2 linked regions of the Paludisphaera rhizosphaerae genome follow. The protein of the gene in region 1 binds, or shares a complex with, the protein of each later gene. Links are inferred from orthologs where the notes say so. Each region holds a gene or a part of one and is shown in the gene's direction. Other genes may lie near its edges. The genes, in order: nusB and rpsJ.

Region 1 (6,707 bases):
CTCGGGGAGAGTCGCCAGGATCGAATCCAGGTGCTCCAGCTCGTCGTTGACGAGGATCCGGAGGGCCTGGAAGACCCGCGTCGCCGGATCGATCGGCCCGTGCCGCAGCTTCCCGGGGATGCAGCGGCGGACCAGATCGGCGAGTTGGGTCGTGGTCGTGAGCGGCTCAGCCTCCCTGGTCTCGACGATCCGCCGGGCGATCCGGCGGCTGAACCGTTCCTCTCCGAACTCGAAAAACGCCTTCGCCAGCTCCTCGTCCGACAGCTCCGCAAGCAGGTCGGCAGCGGTCGGGCCGTCCGAGGTCGGGTCGAACCGCATGTCCAGCGGGCCTTCCGTCCCAAAGCTGAAACCCCGGTTCCGCCAGGCGAGCTGGTCGGATGAGAGCCCCAGATCCAGGAGGACGCCGTCCACGGTCCCGGCCGCGATCCCGAGTTCCGCCAGCCCCTCGCGCATCGCGCTGTACGGCGCGTGGACGAGGTCGACGGGGAGCCCGGCGGTCGCCGCGCGGGCCAGTTCCAGCATGTTCGGGTCGCGGTCGAAGCCGATGACCTTCCCGGAGCCGACGAGTCTGGCCAGAGCCGCGGAATGCCCGCCGGCGCCGGCCGTTCCGTCGACGAGGATCGATCCCTCACGCGGCGCGAGCCATTCGATCACCTCGTCCATCAGGACGGAGCGGTGGACGGCTCGGGGCGGCTGGGGTTCGGACCCGTCTGGATCGGGAGGCCTCTCGGTTGACACGGCCAGGACGCTCGTTTCGCTGCCAAAGACGTTGGACCGACCCGTTCCCGGGCCGGCGCCGCGGACTCTACCCGACCGCCCAGACCTGTCAACCCCGAGGCCCTCGCGGGCGCTCGGTCGGCCGGGACGATCCCTCTTCATCTTACAATCGGTCGGCCGCCCGGTGGGCTTGAGACGGACTTCACCGCGGCGGCTCCCCTTTTCGACGCCCCCCGTCAAGGGATATGATGGAAATCCGAGGTCGAGTGGCGCCGTCGTGAGACGTGACGCGGACCAGGGACGGCGAAGCCGTGCTGTTTGATCGAGGCCGACGATACGGCCAGAGCGAGTGCATCATGACCCGACGTTCCCGAGGCCGCGAAGTCGCCCTCCAGGTCCTCTACCAACTCGAACAAAACTCGGGCGTCGTCACGCCGGACGTCCGACGCTTCATCGACCGCCGTCTGCTGCGCGACCGCGACCTGGCGGCGTTCACCCTCGGGCTCGTTGAGGGAGTTCGGCAGCACGGGCCCGCGATCGACGAGGCCATCAAGGAGGTCGCCGAAAACTGGCGGCTCGACCGGATGGCGGCGATCGATCGCAACATCCTGCGTCTCGGCGCCTTCGAGATCCTCCACCGGCCTGAGGTCCCCGCCAAGGTCGCCATCAACGAGGCGCTGGAACTGGCCAAGCGGTACAGCACCGCCCAGTCGAGCCGGTTCGTCAACGGCATCCTCGACAAGGTCCTTCAGAACCGAGACTCCGCCGAGGGCGAACGCCCGGCCGACGAAGCCGCGGCCGACCCGGACGTCGAAACGGCCCCCGAGGCCGCGACGCCGCCTGCGGCCGTTGAGGAAGGCCCCGGCGCGTGAACCGCCGCGACGCCGACCTGCACGTCCACACGACCCACTCCGACGGCTCCTGCTCCCCGTGCGAGGTCGTGATCGCCGCGGCTCAGGTCGGCCTGGCGGCGATCGCGATCACCGACCACGACGCCGTCACCGCGTTGGCGGTCGCTCGTCCCGAGGCCGATCGGCTGGGCGTCGAGTTGGTCCCCGGCGTGGAGCTGACCTGCGAGTACCGAGCCCGGGAGGTCCACCTCCTGGGCTACTACTTCCGCGACGACGACCCCGACCTCCTGGCCGCCGTCGCCCGCCTCCGGGCCAGTCGCGCCGAGCGGCTGGGCTCGATGGCCGCAGCGCTGGAAGGGCTCGGACTGATCGTCGACGTGGAGGCCGTCCGCCGCTGCTTCCCCCGCGCCGCCTTGGGCCGCCGTCACCTGGCCGAGTATCTGTACCGGACCAAGCAATCGCCCAGCGTTCGCGAGGCGTTCGACCGCTGGCTGGCCGACGGACGTCCTGCGTGCGTCGAGAAGCTCCGGCTCGACGCCTTCGAGGCGATCGCCCTGGTCGGCAAGGCGGGCGGCGTCGTCTCCTGGGCCCACCCCCCGTACAACACCAACCTGGAGTCGCTGCGAGCTCTCGCGGACGCCGGCATGGCGGGCGTGGAAGTGGCCGGTCCGGGCGTCCAGAACCGCGTGGGCCGGCGGTTCCGCGACTGGGCGGCGACCCTTAACCTCGTCCCGACCGCCGGCTCGGACTTTCACGCTGCTGACCGGCCCGGACGGCGGGTCGGGGCTTACGTCACCCCCGACGCGGACCTTTTGCATCTCCGCGAACGGGCCGGCGCGTCTCGATCTGGGTGAAGATGTTAGAATCGGAAGCCTCGCTCGTCGGCGTGGCGTAAGGTCGGCGACGGACGGTTGGGAACAGGGAATTGCAGGGCGGACATGGCGATCAAAGGGATCCTGGAGCGGTTCAAGAAGGGGCTGGCCAAGACGGCGCAGCTGTTCAACGTCCGGTCGTGGTTCGGCCGGAAGGTGGACCAGGAGTTCCTGGACGAGCTGGAAGGCCGGCTGATCCAGGCGGACGTCGGCGTTGCGGCCACGCGCCGAATCATCGACTCGGTGCGGGAAGCCTACGCTGAGAAGACGGCCGACGAGCACCTCGTGGCGTTCGTCAAGGACCAGCTCAAGGAACTGCTGCGCGACGTGAGCCCGGAAACGCTGGCGGTCTCGTCCAAGAAGCCGAGCGTCTATCTCATCGCCGGGGTGAACGGGTCGGGGAAGACGACATCGATCGCCAAGCTCTCCCAGAGGCTGCGGAACGAGGGGAAGTCGGTCACGCTGGCCGCCTGCGACACCTTCCGCGCCGCCGCCGCCGACCAGCTTGCAATCTGGGCCGGACGCTCGGGTTGCGAGATCGTCCGAGGCGCCCCGGGGGCCGACCCGGCGAGCGTCGCTCACGACGCCTGCCAGCGCGCCCTGGCTCGCGGCAGCGACGTCCTGATCGTCGACACGGCCGGCCGACTCCACACCCAGACCCACCTGATGCGTGAGCTGGAGAAGATCAAGTCGGTCGTCCAGCGCCAGATCCCCGGGGCGCCGCACGAAGTCCTGCTGGTCCTCGACGGCACCAACGGCCAGAACGCCATCCGCCAGGCCGAGGTCTTCACCAAGAGCATCGGCTGCACGGGGGTCATCCTGACGAAGCTGGACGGCACGGCCAAGGGGGGCGTCGTGGTGGCCGTCCGCCAGACGATGCAGCTTCCCGTGAAGTTCCTGGGCGTCGGCGAGGGGATCGAGGACTTCCAGCCCTTCGACGCCGAAGCCTTCGTCGAGTCTCTGTTCTCCTGATCACGGCCCTTGGCGCGGCGGCGGTCGCTCGGCTACGGTTTGTTCAACGTCCGTTGAACAGGTCGGGCCGGAGGCTGCCATGACTCGCCCTCGTCCGCAATCCGCCTGCAGCGGCCCGACGCGCCGGGGGCTTTTGAGCGCCGCGCTGGCGTCGGGGCTCGGCCTCGACCTGCCGGGCCTGCTGCGGGCCCGCGCCGAAGGGCGTCCCGCCGGATCGTCGCTGCCGCCGATCCGGTCGTGCATCGCGATCTTCTACTACGGCGGCCCGAGCCAGCTCGACACGTTCGACCCCAAGCCCGACGCACCGGCCGAGATCCGCGGCGAGTTCAAGACGATCGCGACGAGCGTCCCCGGCACCCGGATCTCTGAGCACCTGCCGATGACGGCTCGGGTGATGCACAAGATCGCCCTGATCCGGACGATGCACCATGAGAACCGGCTGCACGACCCGGCGTCGATCCACACCTTCACCGGCCGGCTGCCACCTCAGGGGGACTTCGAGCTGTTCTCGGCGGTCCCCCAGCGCTTCCCGAGTTGGGGCGGGGCCGTCTCCTACATGATGCGGGACCGCGATCTGCCGGTCGCCCATGCGATCCTGCCATTCGCCTTCCACAACGTCGTCGAGACGCCCTGCCAGGGGGCGGGCTTCCTCGGCCCGGCGTTCGATCCGTTTCGCATCGGGATCGACCCCGCAGGACAGTCCTACCGTGCGGACCTGCTGGTCGGAGCGGAAGGCGTCGGCCCGGACAGGAGCCGTCGCCGTCGCGACCTTCTGGAGGCGATCGACGCCCAGGCCGCATCGAATCAGGCCCGCGAGATGCGCCGGCATTATGAGAAGGCGTACCGGCTCCTGGCCTGCGAGGAAGTCGCTCGGGCGTTGGAGATCGGTCGCGAGGACCCCCGGACGCTCGCCCGTTACGGCGTGCCGGACGGGCAATGGGCTCAGGGCGGGACCACCGGCGCGGAGCTGGGGTACGCACGCAATATGCGGGGGTGGAACCTGCTGGTCGCGCGGCGACTGGTGGAGGCCGGCGTCCCGTTCGTGAACGTCGCCGACTTCCAGCAGCAGGGGCAGAACTGGGACTCGCACGCGAAGAACTTCGAGCAGCACCGCGACCACCTCTTGCCGCCGATGGACCGGGGCCTCTCCGCCCTGATCGAGGATCTGGACGCCCGCGGCTTGCTGGAAAGCACCCTGATTGTCGCCCTCGGCGAGTTCGGCCGGACGCCGAGGATCAATTCAACGGCCGGTCGCGACCACTGGCCCGATTGCTACACGGCCGTTCTGGCCGGGGGCGGCGTCCGGGGCGGGGCGGTGCACGGCGTCAGCGACCGCTTCGCCGCGCAGCCGGCCTCTGACCCCGTTTCCCCCGCCGACCTCGCCGCCACCATCTTCTGGCGTTTCGGCCTCGACCCAGCTTGCCAGATCCGCGACCCCGAGGGGCGTCCCTTCCCCCTGGCCGACGGAACGCCGTTGACCCACATGTTCGGCTGACGGCTGGGCTCCGTCGCGATTGACAGATCGGTCGGATTGTGGATAACACGGACGCCCTCGTTGCGCCCGGCGTCTTGAGCCCAGGGAAGGGTGAACACGTCGCGCGGTCCGCCGCCGTCGGGGGCGATCCGTGGAGGATGGATGGCGACCTTCCGCATCGACGCCCTCGGCCGAACGCCGGCCCGCCTTCGCAACTGGTTCGACCGCGCCCGCAAGGCGACTGGTGGTCGATCCGCGCCAGCGCGGCTGGGATTGATCGCGGTCACGGCCGGCTGCCTGGCCGTCGCCGGATGTCTGGCCGTCTGGTCCGTCGGCTCGGCTGATCGAGTTTACCTCGCCGCCGGCCGCGTCTTCCGGCCCGACGACCTCCACAAGATCGAGCGGGCCCTGCAATCTCAGGGAGTCGAGTACCGGATTGACGACCGCCGCATGAGCGTCGCCGGCCGACAGGCCGAATCCGCCGCCGCGCTCGTCGCCAAGCTCGACCTGGGACCGCGCTCGCCCCGGGAGCTGCGCGACGTCGCCCCGGCCAGTTCCTTCTTTGAGAGCCCCAGTGAGAAGGAAGACCGGCTTCTACGCGGACGAGCCCAGCTTTGCGAGGCGTTCATCGACGATCTGCCCGGCGTTGAGAGCTCGCTGGTTAGGATCAATCGCAGTCAACAGCGCGGGGGGATTCGTCCGACTGTGAAGTCGACGGCCTTCGTCAGCATCCAAACCGAGGGGGGGCGTGACGTGCCACTCCCCACCGTCGACTCGATCGTTTCCATCCTCATCGGCAACGAGCCCGGCCTTCAGCGGGAATCGATCACGGTCATGGACGGCGCGGGGCGTCGCTACCTGGACGCCGGCAATCCCGAACTGACCGCCCTGACCAACAACCGGGCCCACGAGGACGAGATCAGCCGGCGGATCCGCGACCAACTGGACTGGATCAAGGACGTCCGCGTCACGGTCACGATCCACGACCCTCCTCCGGCCACGACGCCCGCGCCGACCGTCCAGACATCGTCACCGAAGTACGAACCGGCGACGACTCACGCGGGGATGTCCGTCGGCCTCAACCGGGCGATGGAGATCGAGACCGACGAAGAGCCTGCACCCGCGCCGGAGGTCGTCGTTCCTGCTCTCCCCACGCCGGCGAAGCGTCACGGCGAGGTCTGGGTGCTCGTCCCGCGGAGCTACTACTACAACGCCACCCGCAAGCCCGAGGGAGGCGCTGCGTCCCACGAGGACCACGTCGCCCTGATGAACCGGACGGAGGGGCTGGTCCTCAACGCGGTCCGGCTCGCGGCGTCCGACGACGACGGGATCGAGTGGGCTCCGCCGAAGGTCGACGTCTTGCCCGACGAGATGCCCGTCGATACCGCTCCATCCGTCGCCGTCTCGTCATCTCGGCGAGCGGCCCGCGAGTGGGCGTTGGCAGGTGGTGCGGGGGCGGCCGCGGCGGCCATTGTGGCGATCGGCACCTGGATCCTCGGCGGCTTGCAGCCCTCGCGGCGGAGTTCCTCCTCGCGGAGCGGCGATCTGCGCTACCACCGTGGAACGCCCGGAACGCCGGCTCCGACGGAGCGGGTCCTTGAATTCGTCCGACGCAATCCGGAAACCGCATTCAGCGTCCTCAACCGATGGACGACCCAGGGAGGGGGGAGGTCATGAATCCGACGGCCCCGTCCGCTCGACCGACGCAACGCGCTCGCGACATGGGCGACCCTCCGCGCGTGACCTCGCCCACGGCGAACGCGCCCGAGGCCGCGCCGCCGATCATCGATCCGCCGTCGATCACCGCCATCCCGCCCCTGC
Region 2 (15,596 bases), on another replicon or contig:
TCCGTCAGAGATCGTCGCGAACGGTCGCGGCTCGGTGGTGCGCAGGAAAGCGTGCGGGCCGACGCTTGCTCGGTAGACCGTGCTGGTCGTCGGCGGATCGTCCGCGCTGGGGCACCAGTAGGGGTGAATGGGCGTCGCGAACGCCTTCGAGTTGGACGGATCATCCCAGGGCTTCGCCAGGTCGATCGCCTGGTACAGGTCGTTCTGCTCGAGGAACGGCAGGATGAGCGTGCGCCAGCTATGCAGCCGTCGGCCGTCGGCGTCCACCGTATAGGCCGGTGGCAGGGCCCCGTAGACATCGGCGTAGTTGTGCAGGGCCAGCATGATCTGCTTCAGGTTGTTGACGCACTGGGAACGCTTCGCCGCCTCGCCCGCTGTTCGGACGGCCGGCAGCATGAGCGCGACCAACAACGCCAGGATCGCCGTGGTCAGGAGGGCCTGAATCAGGCAGGATCGACCGCGCGAGGCGGATTTCGCCTTTGCGGGGTCGCGGAACTCAGGATCGTTGCTGGAAGGGAGAGTCACGGGCCTGTCACCACTCTTCGGGCTTGAGCATCTGGCCGTCGTCGACGGGCTTGATCGTGTCGACGCCGTCGATCGGCCGGATCGTCTCACCGCCGTCGACCGAGATGAGGGCTCGGCGGACTTCGGGCCTGATCGTCGCCTTGAGGAACCGGATGCTGCCGTCGGCGATCCCGGCGTTCAGACCGCCGACGTGCTGGAGAGTCGAGTCCGGCTCAGGCCGTAGGATCATGGCCTCGTCGGCGTCCTCGGGAGACATCCAGGGGATGGCGTTCTCGAAAGCGACCTCGACGATCGCGAGCGTCGACGCGGTTCCGTCGGTGATGGTCGAGATCGGTCGCGGTTCCGTGGGCAGCAGGTAGGCGCGCGGGCCGACGCTCGCCCGGTAGACCGTGGCGTTCGTCGGCGGAGCTGTCGTGCTGGGGCACGAGTAGACCATCACCGGCGTCGCGAACGCCTTGGCGTTGGCCGGGTCGTCCCAGGGTTTCGAGAGGTCGATCGATTCGTAAAGGCTGCGCTGTTCGAGGTAGGGCAGGATGAGCGTTCGCCAGCTATGCAGCCGCCGGCCGTTCGCGTCCACCGTGTAGGCCGGCGGCAGCGCTCCCTCGGAGTCCGCGTAGTTCACCAGGGCCAGCATGATCTGCTTGAGGTTGCAAACGCATTGCGAGCGTCTCGCCGCCTCACGCGCCGCGCTCACGGCCGGCAGCAAGAACCCGATCAGCGTGATCGCGACGGCCGCTCCCACGAGAGCCGCAATGTGGCGGCCTCGGCCTGATCCGGCGGCCTTCTTGGGGATTTCTTGGAGGTCGGGATCGTCGCCGGGGAAGGTGGACATGGGCGGAGTCCCCTGGGTGCGACCTTGTGTTTTACAGATGTCGCTGCGCACTCCCGAGAGTACCGCACGTCAACGACGAAATCCATAGGGGTTTTTGGATTGCGCCGGGCTCATCGTTACTTGATGACCTGCTCGCGCGAGACGGCCTCGCCGCCGTCGACCGAGATCATGGCCCGGCGGACTTCGGGCGCGACGGTCGTCTTGAGGAACACGGCGGAACCGTCGGCGAAAGCGGCGTTGACGCCGCCGGGATGTTGGAGTTTCAAGTCCGCCCCAGGCCGCAGGATCATCGCCGCGTCGGCGTCCTCCGGGGCCATCCAGGGGACGGCGTTCGCCTGGTCGACCTCGATCACCGAGAGCGTCCAGGCCGGATCGTCGGTGATCGTCGCGAGCGGTCGCGGTTCCGTGGGCCGAAGGAAGGCGTGCGGGCCTACGCTCGCTCGGTAGACCGTCTTGTTCCACGACTTGCCGCGCAGCTCCGGGCAGCTATACGCAGGATCGACGATGATGCACGGGCAGTCGTAAACGCTGGCTACTGTCTCGAATGCCTTCGCATTGGCCGGATCGTTCCAGGGCTTCTTGAGATCGATCGAGTCGTAAAGTTCGCGGTGTTCCAGATAGGGGAGGATGAGCGTCCGCCAACTGTGCAGCGGTCGGCCGTTCGCGTCGACCGAGTAGGCGGGCGGCAGAGAGCCCTGGTCCTCGGCGTAGTTGTTCAGGGCCAGCATGATCTGCTTCATGTTGCTGAGGCATTGCGCCCGCTTCGCGTTCCACCGCGCCGAGCGGTAGGCCGGCAGCAAGAGCGCGGACAGAAGCACGAGGGCGCAGACGATGAAGAGAAACCGGACGACCAACCCGCGGCAGCCCGAGCCCGAGGACTCGTTGGGAACCTCGGGGAAATCGGGGTCGTAGCCGGAGAGGGTGGACATGAGCGTGATTTCTCTGAGCGGGAGCTAGTTTTACAAATGTAGTTTATCTCTCGAGGATCCACCACGTCGGCGGGGAAATCCATGGGGGCTTTCGGCCGGGCCAGCGAACACGATCACCGGATGAGCAGGTCGCGTGAGACGGCCTCGCCGCCGTCGACGGTGATCAAAGCCCGGCGGAGATCGGGCCGGAGTTCTGGAGACGCGAAGATGACGGAACGGTCGGCCGTCGTCAGGTGCAGGCCGCCGGGGTGCACGAGTTTCGAGTCGGCCCCGAGGCCCTCGATGATGGCTTCGTCGGCGTCCTCGGGCGACATCCAGGGGACGGCGCTTTCGTGGTCGACTTCGATGACGGCGAGGGTCGTCGCCTTGTCGTCGGTGATCGTAGCGAGTGGTCGCGGCTCGGCGGGACGCAAGAAGGCGTGAGGGCCGACGCTCGCCCGGTAGATGGTCTTGTTCGAGAGCCATCCGGCCAGATTCGGGCATTGGTAGACCTGCAGCGGCGTCTCGAACGCCCTGGCGTTGGCCGGGTCGTTCCAGGGCTTCGCGAGGTCGATCGACTCATAGAGAGATCCCTGGCCGAGATAGGGGAGGATGAGCGTGCGCCAGCTATGCAACGGACGGCCGTCCGCATCGACCGTGTAGGCCGGCGGCAAGGCTCCGTGTTCCATCACGTAGGCGTTCAGGGCCCTGGCGATTTCTCGCAAGTTGCCCATGCACTGCGATCGCCGAACCATCGTGGGGCTGCCGAGCCGCAGGGACGGCAACAGAATGGCGATCAGGACGACGAGCAGAGCCAGCAGCCATAAGTAGTCGACGAGGCTGTGTCGACGCCGCGGCGTCGGAGCCTTCTTCGAATCGGCCGCGCCGAATTCGGGGGCGTCGTTGGGGAGGATGGACATCGCGGATTCCCCCGCTTCTAACTGGCGCATCGGACAGGCGTCATGGGTTGGTCTCTCTTGAGGGTATCGCGCCGGAGTCGGGAGATCCATCGAGACGCCTACTCGATCCTGGGGCGGTCGCGATATGCTGAAGGTGTCGCCGCCGAGCGGGAACGCGGGCCAGGTCCTGCGACGCGCAGGGGGCGAAACTCTCCAGCCCGGGAGGAGGTCGAACATGGTGGCCACGACGACTCGCGAGAAGACGGCCGACGAGGTGAGCGAACTGACGCGCGACGGCCAGTACTTCGAGTACAGCCGCGCCGCCGACCCCATTGGCGCGGGGATCATTCCGCCGATCCCGTTCGCCGACTTCCCCGCCTCGCTGCACGAACAGGGACCGACGGGAATCATCCCGCTCGACCTAAGCGAGAAGCTCGGCCAGCCCGGGCCGGCGACGAGCCCGAGCCTGCTCGCCAGCTTCATGCACATCCTGCCGGGCGAGTCGATCCGCGTTCGGCCGAATGCGTCGTCACAGCTTTACTACGTGATGCGTGGGCGGGGGCGGACCGATTTCGGCGCCAAAGTCTTCCCGTGGAGCACCGGCGATTTCGTCACGCTCCCGGCCGGCGACGACGCGGTCCACTTCGCCGACGAGGACGCCGCGCTGTACTGGGTCCACGACGAGCCGATGGTTCGCTACCTGGGCGCGAAGGTGGAGACCCCCACGTTCCGCCCCACCCTCTACCCCGCCGCGGAGGCCAGGGCCGAACTCGCCAGGGCCGAGGCCGACCCCCACGCCAAGAACCGCAACCGCGTCAGCGTGCTGCTGGCGAACAAATCGTGCCCGCTGACCCGGACCGTCACGCCGACGCTCTGGGCGATGTTCGGCATCCTCCCGGTGGCCGCCGTGCAGGCCCCGCACCGGCACCAGTCGGTGGCGCTCGACCTGATCCTCGACGCCAAGCCCGGCTGCTACACCCTCGTCGGCCAGGAACTCGGCGCCGACGGCCGAATCGTCGACCCAATCCGCGTGGACTGGCATTCGGCCTCGGCCTTCGTCACCCCTCCCGGCCTCTGGCACTCCCACTACAACGAGTCCGGCGTCCCCGCCTACCTCCTCCCCATCCAGGACGCCGGCTTGCAGACGTATCTGCGGACGCTGGACATCCAGTTCGGGAGGAATGTGTAACGAGCTTTGACGGAACCTCGGCGGGCTGTCATGCTACGTTCTTCCCGACCACTGGCTCGTGGGGGGCGAGTCCGAAGTCGAAAATCGTCGTAGGTGAAAAAGGCGGTCGCGGGATAGCCGCACGCGTGTCGCGCGATCGGCGGCCTATGTGGGCCTACGACCCCCCCCAGCTTTTGTGGTTGAAGATCAAGCCCCCTGTTTCTTACGAGCCAGCAAGGCTCGCACCTCGGGGACGAGTTCGGTCGGGACCGCCATCATCGTCTGAACACCGAGAGGCTGGGCCAGCGTCGTCAACCGAAATCACCACGGCCCCAGTGTGATGGTGATGGTCGTCGTCGCGGACGGGACGGGGTCGAACTTCGAGGGGACCTGGGCCTGGCCGGCCGGCGCGGGGGGGACGGGGCCGGGGTTCTCGTCGTAGCTGAAGCCGTAGGCCATTCCCATCGGGGCGCCGGTCTTCGTCGACGCCGGATTGGTCGGGCGGACGAAGATCGCGGAGTTGTTGATGGTCGCGGTGTGCATGAAGAGGGCAAACTCGTTCTGCGTCTGGCTCGCCGGATACCAGTTGGACTCGGTCCCCCAGTACTGGCTGGCGTAGCCCGTTTGCGAGGGAGTCAACGGGCCCGGCATGCCCTGGACGCTCGGCACGACGGCCACACCTCGGTTCAGGGCCGAGTCGATCTGGTTCTCGATGTTCAGCAGGACCGTGGCCTCGCTTCCGGTCACGCCCTGAGTCGCGGCGTCGGCGAAGAAGCCCGAAGCGCCGAAGGTCATCGCCCCGCTCGACGCCTTCATGATCGACAGGTCGGGGATTGGCGAGAAAACGACCTGATCGTTGGTCACGGCCCACGGCAGAGCGTGCTTCAGCGTCACCACGGTGTTCCCCGACCAGTCGCGGGAAATCCCCGTGATGTAGTTGGTCGCCTTGCCGTCCTTCTGGTCGAAATACTGACCGAAGACGTACATCCCCACTTCCAGCGTTCCCGCCGCCGGGGCGTTCGTGAGCGTGATCTTGTTCAACTGCGCGGAGTTCTCCCCTCGGAGCCCGCCCCGGGCCCTCCCTCGGAGGAAGGCGGGCGTCGAGCGAAGCGTCGTGCTCGCTGTGATGGCCTGGCCGTTGGCCCCGACCGCCACGTTCACGCCCACTGGGTTGAAGACGTGTAGCTTGTCGCCGTTCCCCTTGAACTCCAGCCCCTCGAGTTTGACGAGTCGCCAGGGGAAGACGGGATTTCGCAAGCTCCCGTACTGATACGTCCCCTTCTTCGCGACGTACACGTGCCCGTCCGAGCCCGTCACGCTCCAGCCGCTCGAGGCGAAGAGCGTATTCAGAGACGTGTCGAAGACCGTGTTCAGCGGGTCCGTGGTCTTCGACGGGAGCGGGTTCGTCCCGGAGGTCTGCATCAGGTATGTGTATGGGTTCAAAAGCTGCTGCGAGGCGTCCACCTTGAGAGACTTGTAGGCCTCGCGCCCGGGCACGGTCATGAAGGCCGTGTACGCCCTGGCGATCGCCGATCGGTTAGCGCTCGCCCCCTGCAAGGGCTGGCCGACCTGGCCGAGGTAGTCCCCAGCCGCGTTATGAGGCGTCAGCGTGAGCGGGAAGTTGAAGGCGTCGACCGTCGAGAGGTTGATGGTCGGCAAGCCGCCGGTCGCGGGCTCGGTCAGCTCGACGTACTCAAACATGTATTGTGAAGAATACGAAGGCTGCTGCCCGAACGGGAAGGTCGGCCCCGCCTGGTTCGTACCCATCACGTAGAAGTAGATCCGGCCGCCGTCGATGGGCTGCGAAGAGTCGAAGACGATCGAGCTGAACTGGCCGGCGCCCCCGCCGACGGGATAGCTGTCGACCTCGAGATCCGTGTTCCCCGCCGGGCCGAAGACCAACTGCCCGGCCGTCGCGCCCGGCTGCAGGGTCAGCCCGCTCGCCGTCGAGAATCCGCCGACGTAGACGGGATGCTTCGAGGCGTCGAGGTGGGTGTTGTTGACCAGAGGCATGGTGTAGGTGGTCAACAACGCTCGGGCTTCCAGGGCCTCCGCCCGAGCCACGAGCCGCGGCCGACGGCCCGGCCTGGCGGCGGCGCGAGGGGCTGACGGATGGACCCAGACGGGCGACAAGCGGGGCCGGAACATCGCGAGGCTCCTGGTGTTCGATCCATTCCGCGGGCCGTCGAGCCCACTGGCTGCTCGAAACGTAAGACGCCGCCGCGTCAAGTGGAACGATCACGATGCCAAGCGTGATGGAGAGCTCCGCGTGAGGGTCGCAGCGAAAATTCCATGAAAAAAGGGCGATGCCGGCCGTTGACGCCCTGGGGGGGTCGCGATACACTCTTACTTTCCTGCGTGACGTGCGATTTGGGCGAGACGGACTCGCCCCGGGTCGGCCGGGTTTCGGGAAGGACGTGATTGCGGTGGCGGGCATCAGCAACGAACGCATTCGGATCCGGATGGAAGCATACGATCACACCATCCTGGACCAGTCTGCCAAAGACATCGTCGACACGGCGAAGCGGACCGAAGCCATCGTGCACGGACCGATCCCCCTCCCGACGCGGATCGAGCGGTACACCGTGCTCCGCAGCCCGCACATCGACAAGAAGTCGCGGGAGCAGTTTGAGATCCGGACCCACAAGCGACTGATCGACATCGTTCAGCCGACGAACAAGACCATTGACGCCTTGAACAAGCTGAGCCTGCCCGCGGGCGTGGACATCAAGATCAAGGCCTCGCCGGCCGGCGCCTGAGCGCCCGGGCCGAGCGAGCGGTATAAAAGAAAGAAACGCTTGCAAATTCCGGGCGGCGGCTGGTAAAGTCGTCGCTTCGGGTTCATGGCTTCCCGGACCGCGTACGACTGGTACGTGCACGTCCGGACGCGTCGGACGCCTCAATCGGCCCTCGGCCGAGAGACAGCCCCGACGCCGGATTAGGGATCGCCGATAAGCCTGGCTGCGACCCTCCCGCCGAAGCCCGCCTCCCCACCCCAGGTTGAATTGGAACACGCCTCGCCGCGAGGCCCGCCGGCGTCTCGGAAGCACTTGCTTCGGGCCCCGGCATCGGCCGGCGGTAGCGCCGCCACCGGTTGCACACGGAGTTCGACGATGCGAGTGGGACTGCTGGGACGGAAGATCGGCATGACCCAGATCTTCCAGGAGGACGGCACCGCCGTCCCGATCACGGTTCTTGAGTGCGGCCCCTGCACCGTGCTTCAGGTCCGCACCGACGAGGTCGACGGCTACCACGCGGTTCAGCTCGGCTTCGACGACAAGAAGCGGAAGAACGCCACCCAGGCGGAGCGGGGCCACGCCAAGAAGGTCGACGCCGAGCCCAAGCGGTACATCCGCGAGATCCGCCAGGAGTCGGCCGTCGACGTGCAGCCGGGCCTCAAGCTGACCGTCGAGGTGTTCAACGAGATCAAGAACGTCGACGTCACCGGGACCAGCAAGGGTCGCGGTTTCAGCGGCGTCATCAAGCGGCACGGGTTCCGCGGCCTGCGGGCGACCCACGGCGTTAAGCGGATGCACCGCCATCCCGGCTCCTCCGGCCCCAGCGCCGACCCGTCGCGGACCCGTAAGGGCATCCGCAAGCCGGGTCAGTTCGGGAACGCCCAGGTGACCGTGCGGAACCTCGAAGTGGTCCGGATCGACCCGGCCAACAACCTGTTGCTGCTCCGCGGCGCCGTTCCCGGCCCCAACGGCGGCTACCTGACCGTCCGTCAGACCAACAAGGCCTGAGCCGGGTTCGCGGACCGGACCCTCCGAAATTGGAAGCGACCGCCATGCTGACGATTCCCGTTTACAACGTCGACGGCGCCAAAGTGGGCGACGAGCAGGTCGACCCCGCCGCGTTCGGCGGCGAGGTCAACAAGCAGCTCCTTCACGACGTCGTCCTGATGCACCTGGCCGCCCGCCGGGTCGGCACCGTCAACACGCGGGGCCGGGCCGACGTCGCCGGGTCGGGCAAGAAGCTGTTCCGCCAGAAGGGGACCGGCAACGCCCGCGCCGGCGCCAAGCGGACCAACAAGCGGAAGGGCGGCGGCGTCGCCTTCGCCCGCCGCAACCGCGACTACCGCTACAGCATCCCCAAGCGGGCCGTGCGGGCCGCCGTCCGGATGGCCCTGCTCTCCAAGTTCCAGGACGGCCAGGCGCTGGTGATCGACGGCCTGAAGCTGGACGCCCCCAAGACCCAGGTGGTCGCCAAGGCCCTCAAGGCCATCCGTCGGCCCGACCTGACCGAGGCCGAAGCGGCCGAGGCCGTCGGCGAGACCAAGGCCGTCGCCTCGCGGCGGACCCTGGAAGGCCGTTCGATCCTGCTGGGCCTCCCCGCCGCCGACCCGACGCTCTACCGCAGCGCCCGGAACATCGAGGGCGTGCAGGTGGCGCCGGTCGCCGAGTTCAACACCTACGACGTGCTCAAGCAGCGCTACCTGATCCTCACCCGTGAGGCGCTGGCGGCCCTGATCGAACGCGTGAAGTCCCAGCCGGCGCGTCGCGCCGTGGAGGCCTGATTCCATGGTTACGCTCCGCCGGGCTCCGGCCTACACCCGTAAAGGCCCCGCCCTCGACCCCCACCAGGTGGTCGTCCGGCCTCTGATCACTGAGAAGGCGACGCACCTCTCGGAACGGCACAACGCCTACACCTTCGAGGTCAACCAGCTCGCCGGCAAGACGGAGATCAAGGAGGCCGTCGAGGCCCTGTTCAACGTCAAGGTGAAGGACGTCCGGACCCAGAACCGCAAGGGCAAGCTGCGGCGGGTCCGCCTCCAGCAGGGCCGCACCCGGAGCTGGAAGAAGGCGATCGTCGCCCTCCACGACGACTACCGGATCGACTTCTATTGATCAGCTGAAGGATGGGACGCGGCGGGCCCGGTCGCCCGCCCCCCGGGACCACCGACGCCGCGAAGACGAGCGAGGGGCGCCGGCCGCAGGCCAGTCCCCTCGAGAGGAATAAGCGATGGGCATCCGCTACTACAAGCCGACCAGTCCGGGCCGCCGCAACGCGTCGGTCTCCGACTTCTCGGAACTGACCGACAAGAACAAGAAGCCTGAGAAGTCGCTGACCGAACCGCTGAAGAAGACCGGCGGCCGGAACAACCAGGGCTTCATCACGGCCCGCCACCGCGGCGGCGGCCACAAGCGGATGTACCGGATCATCGACTTCCGGCGCAACGACCGCGACGGCCAGGTCGCCCAGGTGACCCACATTGAATACGACCCCAACCGCTCGGCCCGGATCGCGCTGATCGTCTACCCGGACGGCCAGAAGCGGTACATCGTGGCCCCCGAAGGTTTGAAGGCCGGCATGGCCGTCGCCTCGGGCCCCGACGCCGAGCCCAAGCTGGGGAACTGCCTGCCGCTGTCGAAGATCCCGACCGGCATGTCGATCCACAACCTCGAGATGCAGCCCGGCGGCGGGGCCAAGCTCTGCCGGTCGGCCGGCGTCTCGGCGACGCTCACCGCCCGCGAAGGCGACTGGGCCCAGATCACGCTGCCCTCGGGCGAGGTTCGCCGAATCCCGTCGACCTGCCGGGCGACGATCGGCGTGGTCGGGAACGCCGACCACATGAACATCCGCCTGGGCAAGGCCGGCCGGAAGCGCTGGCTGGGCCGACGGCCGCACGTCCGCGGCATGGCGATGAACCCGGTCGACCATCCGATGGGCGGCGGCGAAGGTCGGTCGAAGGGCCACACGCCGCAGTCGCCGACGGGCGTGCTGGCGAAGGGCGGGAAGACCCGTCGTCGTCGCAAGCAGTCGAACAAGATGATCATCCGCCGTCGCACCAGCGTCCGCTACGGCCAGTTGAAGATCTGACCGCGAGCCCCGCCCGAGGCGGCGGGGCCCTCACCCGACCGCCTCCTGGCCGACCGACATCGCAATCAAAGGGAAGACGCAGACATGGGACGTTCGCTGAAGAAGGGGCCGTACGTCGTTGAGCGGCTGCTTGAGAAGGCTGCCAAGTCCGACGCCTCGGGGAGCCGCGAGCCGATCAAGACGTGGGCGCGGTCCTGCACCATCGTGCCTGAGTTCATCGGCAAGAACTTCGCGATTCACAACGGCAAGACGTTCGTGAAGCTCTACGTGACCGAGGACATGGTGGGCCACAAGCTCGGCGAGTTCGCCCCGACGCGGACCTTCCGCAGCCACGGCGGCAAGGCCGCCAAGGGCGCCCGCAAGTAATACGAGGCGGCCTTTCCCGGCCTCCTGAAACATTGGATCGAAGACGAGAAAGGTCGAGGACGGCGGGGCCGGCCCCGCCCCGTCGGACTGAAAGCGAGACCCCGGTATGAGCAGCACAGTCGCCGAATACACGGCCAGCCACCGTTTCGCTCGCATCTCGGTGCGGAAGGTCATGCCGCTGTTGGACCTGATCCGCGGGAAGTACGCCGACGATGCGCTGGACGTTTTGAAGTACATGCCCCACCGCGGCGCCCGGCTGGTCGAGAAGGTGCTGAAGAGCGCCATGGCCAACGCCGAGGACCGGGGGGTGAAGCGGGTGGGCGACCTGGTGGTCGTGGACGCCCGGGGCGAGGGGGGCCCGATGTTCAAGCGGCTGATGCCGCGGGCTCGGGGCATGGCCTACCTGATCCGCCGCCGCAGCAGCCATATCATCGTGGGGCTCGAGGACTACTCGAAGTTCGACGAGGAGTGAGCCGACCGCGAGGCCCCGGCCGGGCGATTCCCGCCGAGGACGACGAGACGCGAGGAAACGAGATGCGAATCCAACAAGGCGGGGGACGCTGAGCGATGGGCCAGAAGGTGCGACCGACCGGGTTCCGGGTGGGCGTGATGGAGGACTGGCGGAGCCGCTGGTACGCCTCCAAGCACGAGTTCAGCGACCTGCTGGTCGAGGACTTCAAGATCCGGAAGTTCATCAAGAACAAGTACGGCTTCGCCGGCATCCCCAAGATCGAGATCGAGCGAACGCGGGACGCGGTCACGGTGCTGCTGTCGACGGCCCGTCCCGGCGTCGTGATCGGCCGCAAGGGGGCCGAGGTCGAGAAGCTCCAGGAGGAGCTGCAGAACCTCACCGGCCGCCGGATCGAGATCAAGATCGTCGAAGTCGGCCGTCCTGAGATCGACGCCCAGCTGATCAGCGAGGACATCGCCGAACAGCTGCAGAAGCGGTCGAGCTTCCGGCGGACGATGAAGCGGGCCCTCGAGCAGACGATGGACGGGGGGGCCAAGGGAGTCAAGATTCAGCTGTCCGGGCGGCTCGGCGGGGCCGAGATGTCGCGGACCGAGGCGGCGGCGCAGGGGTCGGTACCTCTGTCGACGCTGCGGGCGAAGATCGACTACGGATTCGCCGAGGCGAAGACAGCCCAGGGGCACATCGGCGTCAAGGTGTGGGTCAACCAGGGCGACTATTTGAAGACGGAGGCCGTCGATGGCGCTGATGCCCAAGCGGGTCAAGTATCGAAAAAGCCAAAAAGGCCGCGTAAAAGGTAATGCGACGCGGGGCAACTACGTGTCGTTCGGCGAGTACGGACTGCAGACCCTCGAGCCGGGGCGGATCAGCGCCCAGACGATCGAGGCGGGCCGCGTGGTCGCCAGCCAGGCCGTCAAGGGTGGCGGGAAGCTGTTCATCCGGATCTTCCCCCACAAGAGCGTGACCGCGATTCCGGCCGAGACCCGAATGGGCAAGGGCAAGGGCGAGGTCGAGTTCTGGGCCGCGGTCGTCAAGCCGGGGACCATTCTGTACGAGATCTCGGGCCTGACTGAGGACGCCGCGCGAGCCGCGTTCAACCGGGTGGCCCACAAGATGCCCGTCGCCTGCCGGTTCGTGACCCGGCGGCCGACCGTCTGAGCCGAGCCCGCCCTTCGGGGCGGGCGGTCCGCCGCGACGCGACGACCGGAAGCGAGAAGGAACCATGAGCAAGGCCTCCGAACTCCGCGAACATTCCGACGAGCAGCTCGAATTGCAGCTCAAGGACGTCCAGAAGAACCTGTTCCGCCTTCGTCTCCAGAGTGAGACGGAGCGGCTCGAGGCCCCCAGCGAGATCGTCAAGGCGAAGCGCGAAATCGCGCGGATCAAGACGATCCTCCGCCAGCGCGAGATCGATCGCGTGAAGACCGCCGGGGCCGCCTCCTGACCTTGCGGGGCCGTCCCCCGCCCAAACCCAGGACCGAAGCACGCACGATGAGCCAGCCCAGCCCCGCCAACGCCAAACCAGCGCCGGCCCGCCGCCCCCGCAAGACGGAGGTCGGCGTGGTGATGTCCGACAAGATGAACAAGACCCGCCGGGTCGTCGTCGAGCGGCTTGTGCCCCACGACAAGTACGGCAAGCTGATGAAGCGGCGGACCGTCTGCCACACCCACGACGAAACCAACGAGTCCCACGTGGGCGACGTGGTCGAGATCATGGAGACGCGGCCGCTGTCGAAGCTGAAGCGGTGGCGGCTGGTCCGGATCATCCGCAAGGGCGCCCAGCAGGCGCTCGCCGGCGAGGGCGAGGCCGCCGCGGCCCCCGCCGAGTGATCGGCCCCACTGAGCGACGAAGAAAGGTCCACCGACCATGATCCAGATGCAGACCCGGCTCGACGTGGCCGACAACTCGGGCGCCAAGGAAGTGATGTGCATCAAGGTCCTCGGCGGCAGCGCTTCGCGGTACAAGCGACGCGTGGCCGGCATTGGGGACGTCATCATCGCCAGCGTCAAGAAGGCCTCGCCCGGCGGCGACGTGAAGGCGGGCGACGTCGTCCGCTGCGTGGTCGTCCGGACCCGCACCCAGGCCCGCCGGGGCGACGGCAGCTACGTCAAGTTCGACCGCAACGCCGTCGTCCTGATCGACAACGAAAAGAACCCCCGCGGCACCCGCATCTTCGGTGCGATCGCCCGCGAGCTGCGCGACCGCCAGTTCATGAAGATCATCAGCCTGGCCGCCGAGGTCGTCTGACGACGACCCGGACCGAGCCCCGACCCCCCGGGCGGACCCAGTCCCCCTCAGCGAGCAAGACATGAACATCCGCAAAGACGACCAGGTCGAAGTGATCGCCGGCGACGACAAGGGGACGCCCGAGAACCGCCGCATCGCCAAGGTGCTGCGCTCCCTCCCCTCGAAGAACAAGGTCGTCGTCCAGGGGGTCAACCGGGTCTACAAGCACATGAAGCCGAGCCAGAAGAACCCCCAGGGGGGCCGGCTTTCCAAGGAAATGCCCATCGACGTCTCGAACGTCATGCTCTTCTGCCCCAAGTGCAACCGCGGCGTCCGTCAGGGTGCCCGGCTGACCTCTGAGGGCCGTAAGGAGCGCTACTGCCGCAAGTGCGGGACCGGCCTCGGGACGCTCGGCCCCAAGAAGCAGGCCCACGCCGAGGCTTACGCCGCCCAGGCCGCCAAGCATTGAACCGGGTTCGCGCTTGAGCTGAGCTGAGAAGACCGCCGGCCCCGATCAGGACAAACGAGAAATGGCTCGCCTCCAGGAACTGTACAAGAACGAGATCAAGACGGCGGTCGCCGCCAAGTTCAACCTTGAGAACCCGATGTCGATCCCCAAGATCGACAAGATCGTGGTCAACATGGGCGTCGGCAAGGCGACCCAGGACAAGGCCGTGCTGGAATCGGCCGTCGACAGCCTGGGGAAGATCACCGGCCAGAAGCCGATGATCACCAAGGCCAAGACGTCGGTCTCCGGCTTCCGCCTCCGCGAAGGAAACGACATCGGCTGCAAGGTGACGCTCCGCGGAGCGAGGATGTATGAATTCCTCGACCGCCTGGTCTCCATCGCTCTGCCTCGTATCCGCGACTTCCGCGGCGTCAACCCCAACAGCTTCGACGGCCACGGCAACTACAGCCTGGGCCTGGCGGAGCAGGTCGTCTTCCCCGAAATCGACGCCGACCGCATCCAGCACACCCACGGCATGGACGTCACCATCGTCACCACGGCGAAGAACGACGACCAGGCCCGCGAACTGCTCCGCCTCTTCGGCGTGCCGTTCCGTCAGCCCGGCGGTCGTAAGTAAGCCGACCGACCCGTACCATTAACTGCACCGAACCGACGCGAGACGACCAGACGCCGAGAGGCGTCCTCCCAACGGTCCTGGAAGGTTGAGCATGTCGACCAAGGCCCAGAAGATCAAGTCCGAGACGCCCCGCAAGTTCGCCGTTCAGCACCGGAACCGGTGCCGGCTCTGCGGCCGCCCCCGCGCCTACTATCGGAAGTTCGGCATCTGCCGGATCTGCTTCCGGAATCTGGCCAGCCGGGGCCTGATCCCGGGCGTCAAGAAGGCGAGCTGGTAAGAGCCGCCCCCCCCTAGCCCAACCCCGTACACCGAACCGAATCGACGCGTCCGTCCGAGTCGCCCGCCGCGCCGACGATCCCCGAACGAGGCTCGCTAGAAGCAGAGCCCGGGGGCGTTACCCGCGGCGGTTCAGGAAGGCTTCCCCGCCATGATGACCGACCCGATCGCAGATATGCTGACCCGGATCCGCAACGCCGTCCGGATCGAGCGCACCAACCTGGACATGCCCGCGTCGAACATGCGGCGGGGGATCGCCCAGGTGCTCAAGGACGAAGGCTACATCTGGGACTTCGAGGAGATCGACACCGTCCCGGCCCGCACGCTCCGGCTGCACATGAAGTACGGCCCTAACGGCGAGCGGCTGATCACCAAGATCGACCGTATCAGCAAGCCCGGCCGTCGGGTCTACCGCGGCTACAAGGAGCTGAAGCCGGTGCTGGGCGGGATGGGCATCCAGATCCTCAGCACTCCCCGCGGCATCGTCAGCGACCGCAAGGCCCGCACCGAGAAGGTGGGCGGCGAAGTGCTGGCGATGATTTATTGATCCGGCCCGTCCCGCTCGAACGAGACGCCACGAACCCCACGAATCCGAGGAAGACGGAGCCATGTCCCGTATCGGTCGCAAACCGGTCGTCGTACCGGCCAACGTGAAGGTCGCGATCGCCGACTCGACGGTCAACGTCGAGGGGCCCAAGGGGAAGCTGAGCTACGCCCACCGTCCCGAGGTCAGCGTGACCTTCGACGAGGCGAAGAAGGAATTGGTCGTCGCCCGCCGCGACGACGAGCGCGTGAGCCGGGCCCTCCACGGCCTGACCCGCAGCCTCGTCGCCAACATGGTCGAGGGCGTGACGACCGGCTACACCAAGAAGCTGGAAATCGTCGGCGTCGGCTACCAGGCCCAGCTGAAGAAGGCCAACACCGTGGCCCTTCAGGTCGGCTACGCCAACCAGCACGTCCTGGAGGCCCCCGCCGGCGTGTCGGTGACGGTCCCCGACGCCACCCACATCACGGTGAC

What was found.
Region 2: the proteins of nusB (region 1) and rpsJ are in contact, whole or in part, in a solved structure (PDB 3D3B), measured with the Escherichia coli proteins. The link is inferred for Paludisphaera rhizosphaerae from one-to-one orthologs.

The regions. Positions count from the first base shown.
Region 1 is NZ_JAALCR010000010.1:164,563-171,269, forward strand. What follows is about bases 1-2,831. They hold nusB (transcription antitermination factor NusB), read left to right. Parts: upstream 1-1,073; coding sequence 1,074-1,589; downstream 1,590-2,831. Other genes in these bases: rsmH (16S rRNA (cytosine(1402)-N(4))-methyltransferase RsmH), read right to left, coding at 1-738; G5C50_RS15025 (PHP domain-containing protein), read left to right, coding at 1,586-2,422; ftsY (signal recognition particle-docking protein FtsY), read left to right, coding at 2,507-2,831. Also shown: more of ftsY, read left to right, coding at 2,832-3,412; G5C50_RS15035 (DUF1501 domain-containing protein), read left to right, coding at 3,492-4,907; G5C50_RS15040 (hypothetical protein), read left to right, coding at 5,049-6,563; G5C50_RS15045 (FliG C-terminal domain-containing protein), read left to right, coding at 6,560-6,707. UniProt on the Escherichia coli protein: Part of the processive rRNA transcription and antitermination complex (rrnTAC). The complex forms an RNA-chaperone ring around the RNA exit tunnel of RNA polymerase (RNAP).
Region 2 is NZ_JAALCR010000008.1:226,193-241,788, reverse strand. Bases 5,629-8,424 are described here. They hold rpsJ (30S ribosomal protein S10), read left to right. Parts: upstream 5,629-6,758; coding sequence 6,759-7,091; downstream 7,092-8,424. Other genes in these bases: rplD (50S ribosomal protein L4), read left to right, coding at 8,123-8,424; rplC (50S ribosomal protein L3), read left to right, coding at 7,446-8,078; G5C50_RS12760 (glycoside hydrolase 64/thaumatin family protein), read right to left, coding at 5,629-6,480. Outside these bases: G5C50_RS12785 (DUF1559 family PulG-like putative transporter), read right to left, coding at 1-525; G5C50_RS12780 (DUF1559 domain-containing protein), read right to left, coding at 533-1,357; G5C50_RS12775 (DUF1559 family PulG-like putative transporter), read right to left, coding at 1,474-2,286; G5C50_RS12770 (DUF1559 family PulG-like putative transporter), read right to left, coding at 2,400-3,185; G5C50_RS12765 (cupin domain-containing protein), read left to right, coding at 3,400-4,353; more of G5C50_RS12760, read right to left, coding at 4,654-5,628; more of rplD, read left to right, coding at 8,425-8,851; rplW (50S ribosomal protein L23), read left to right, coding at 8,856-9,182; rplB (50S ribosomal protein L2), read left to right, coding at 9,298-10,155; rpsS (30S ribosomal protein S19), read left to right, coding at 10,240-10,521; rplV (50S ribosomal protein L22), read left to right, coding at 10,628-10,993; rpsC (30S ribosomal protein S3), read left to right, coding at 11,089-11,790; rplP (50S ribosomal protein L16), read left to right, coding at 11,729-12,148; rpmC (50S ribosomal protein L29), read left to right, coding at 12,213-12,434; rpsQ (30S ribosomal protein S17), read left to right, coding at 12,482-12,820; rplN (50S ribosomal protein L14), read left to right, coding at 12,858-13,238; and 5 more genes. UniProt on the Escherichia coli protein: Involved in the binding of tRNA to the ribosomes. Part of the processive rRNA transcription and antitermination complex (rrnTAC). The complex forms an RNA-chaperone ring around the RNA exit tunnel of RNA polymerase (RNAP).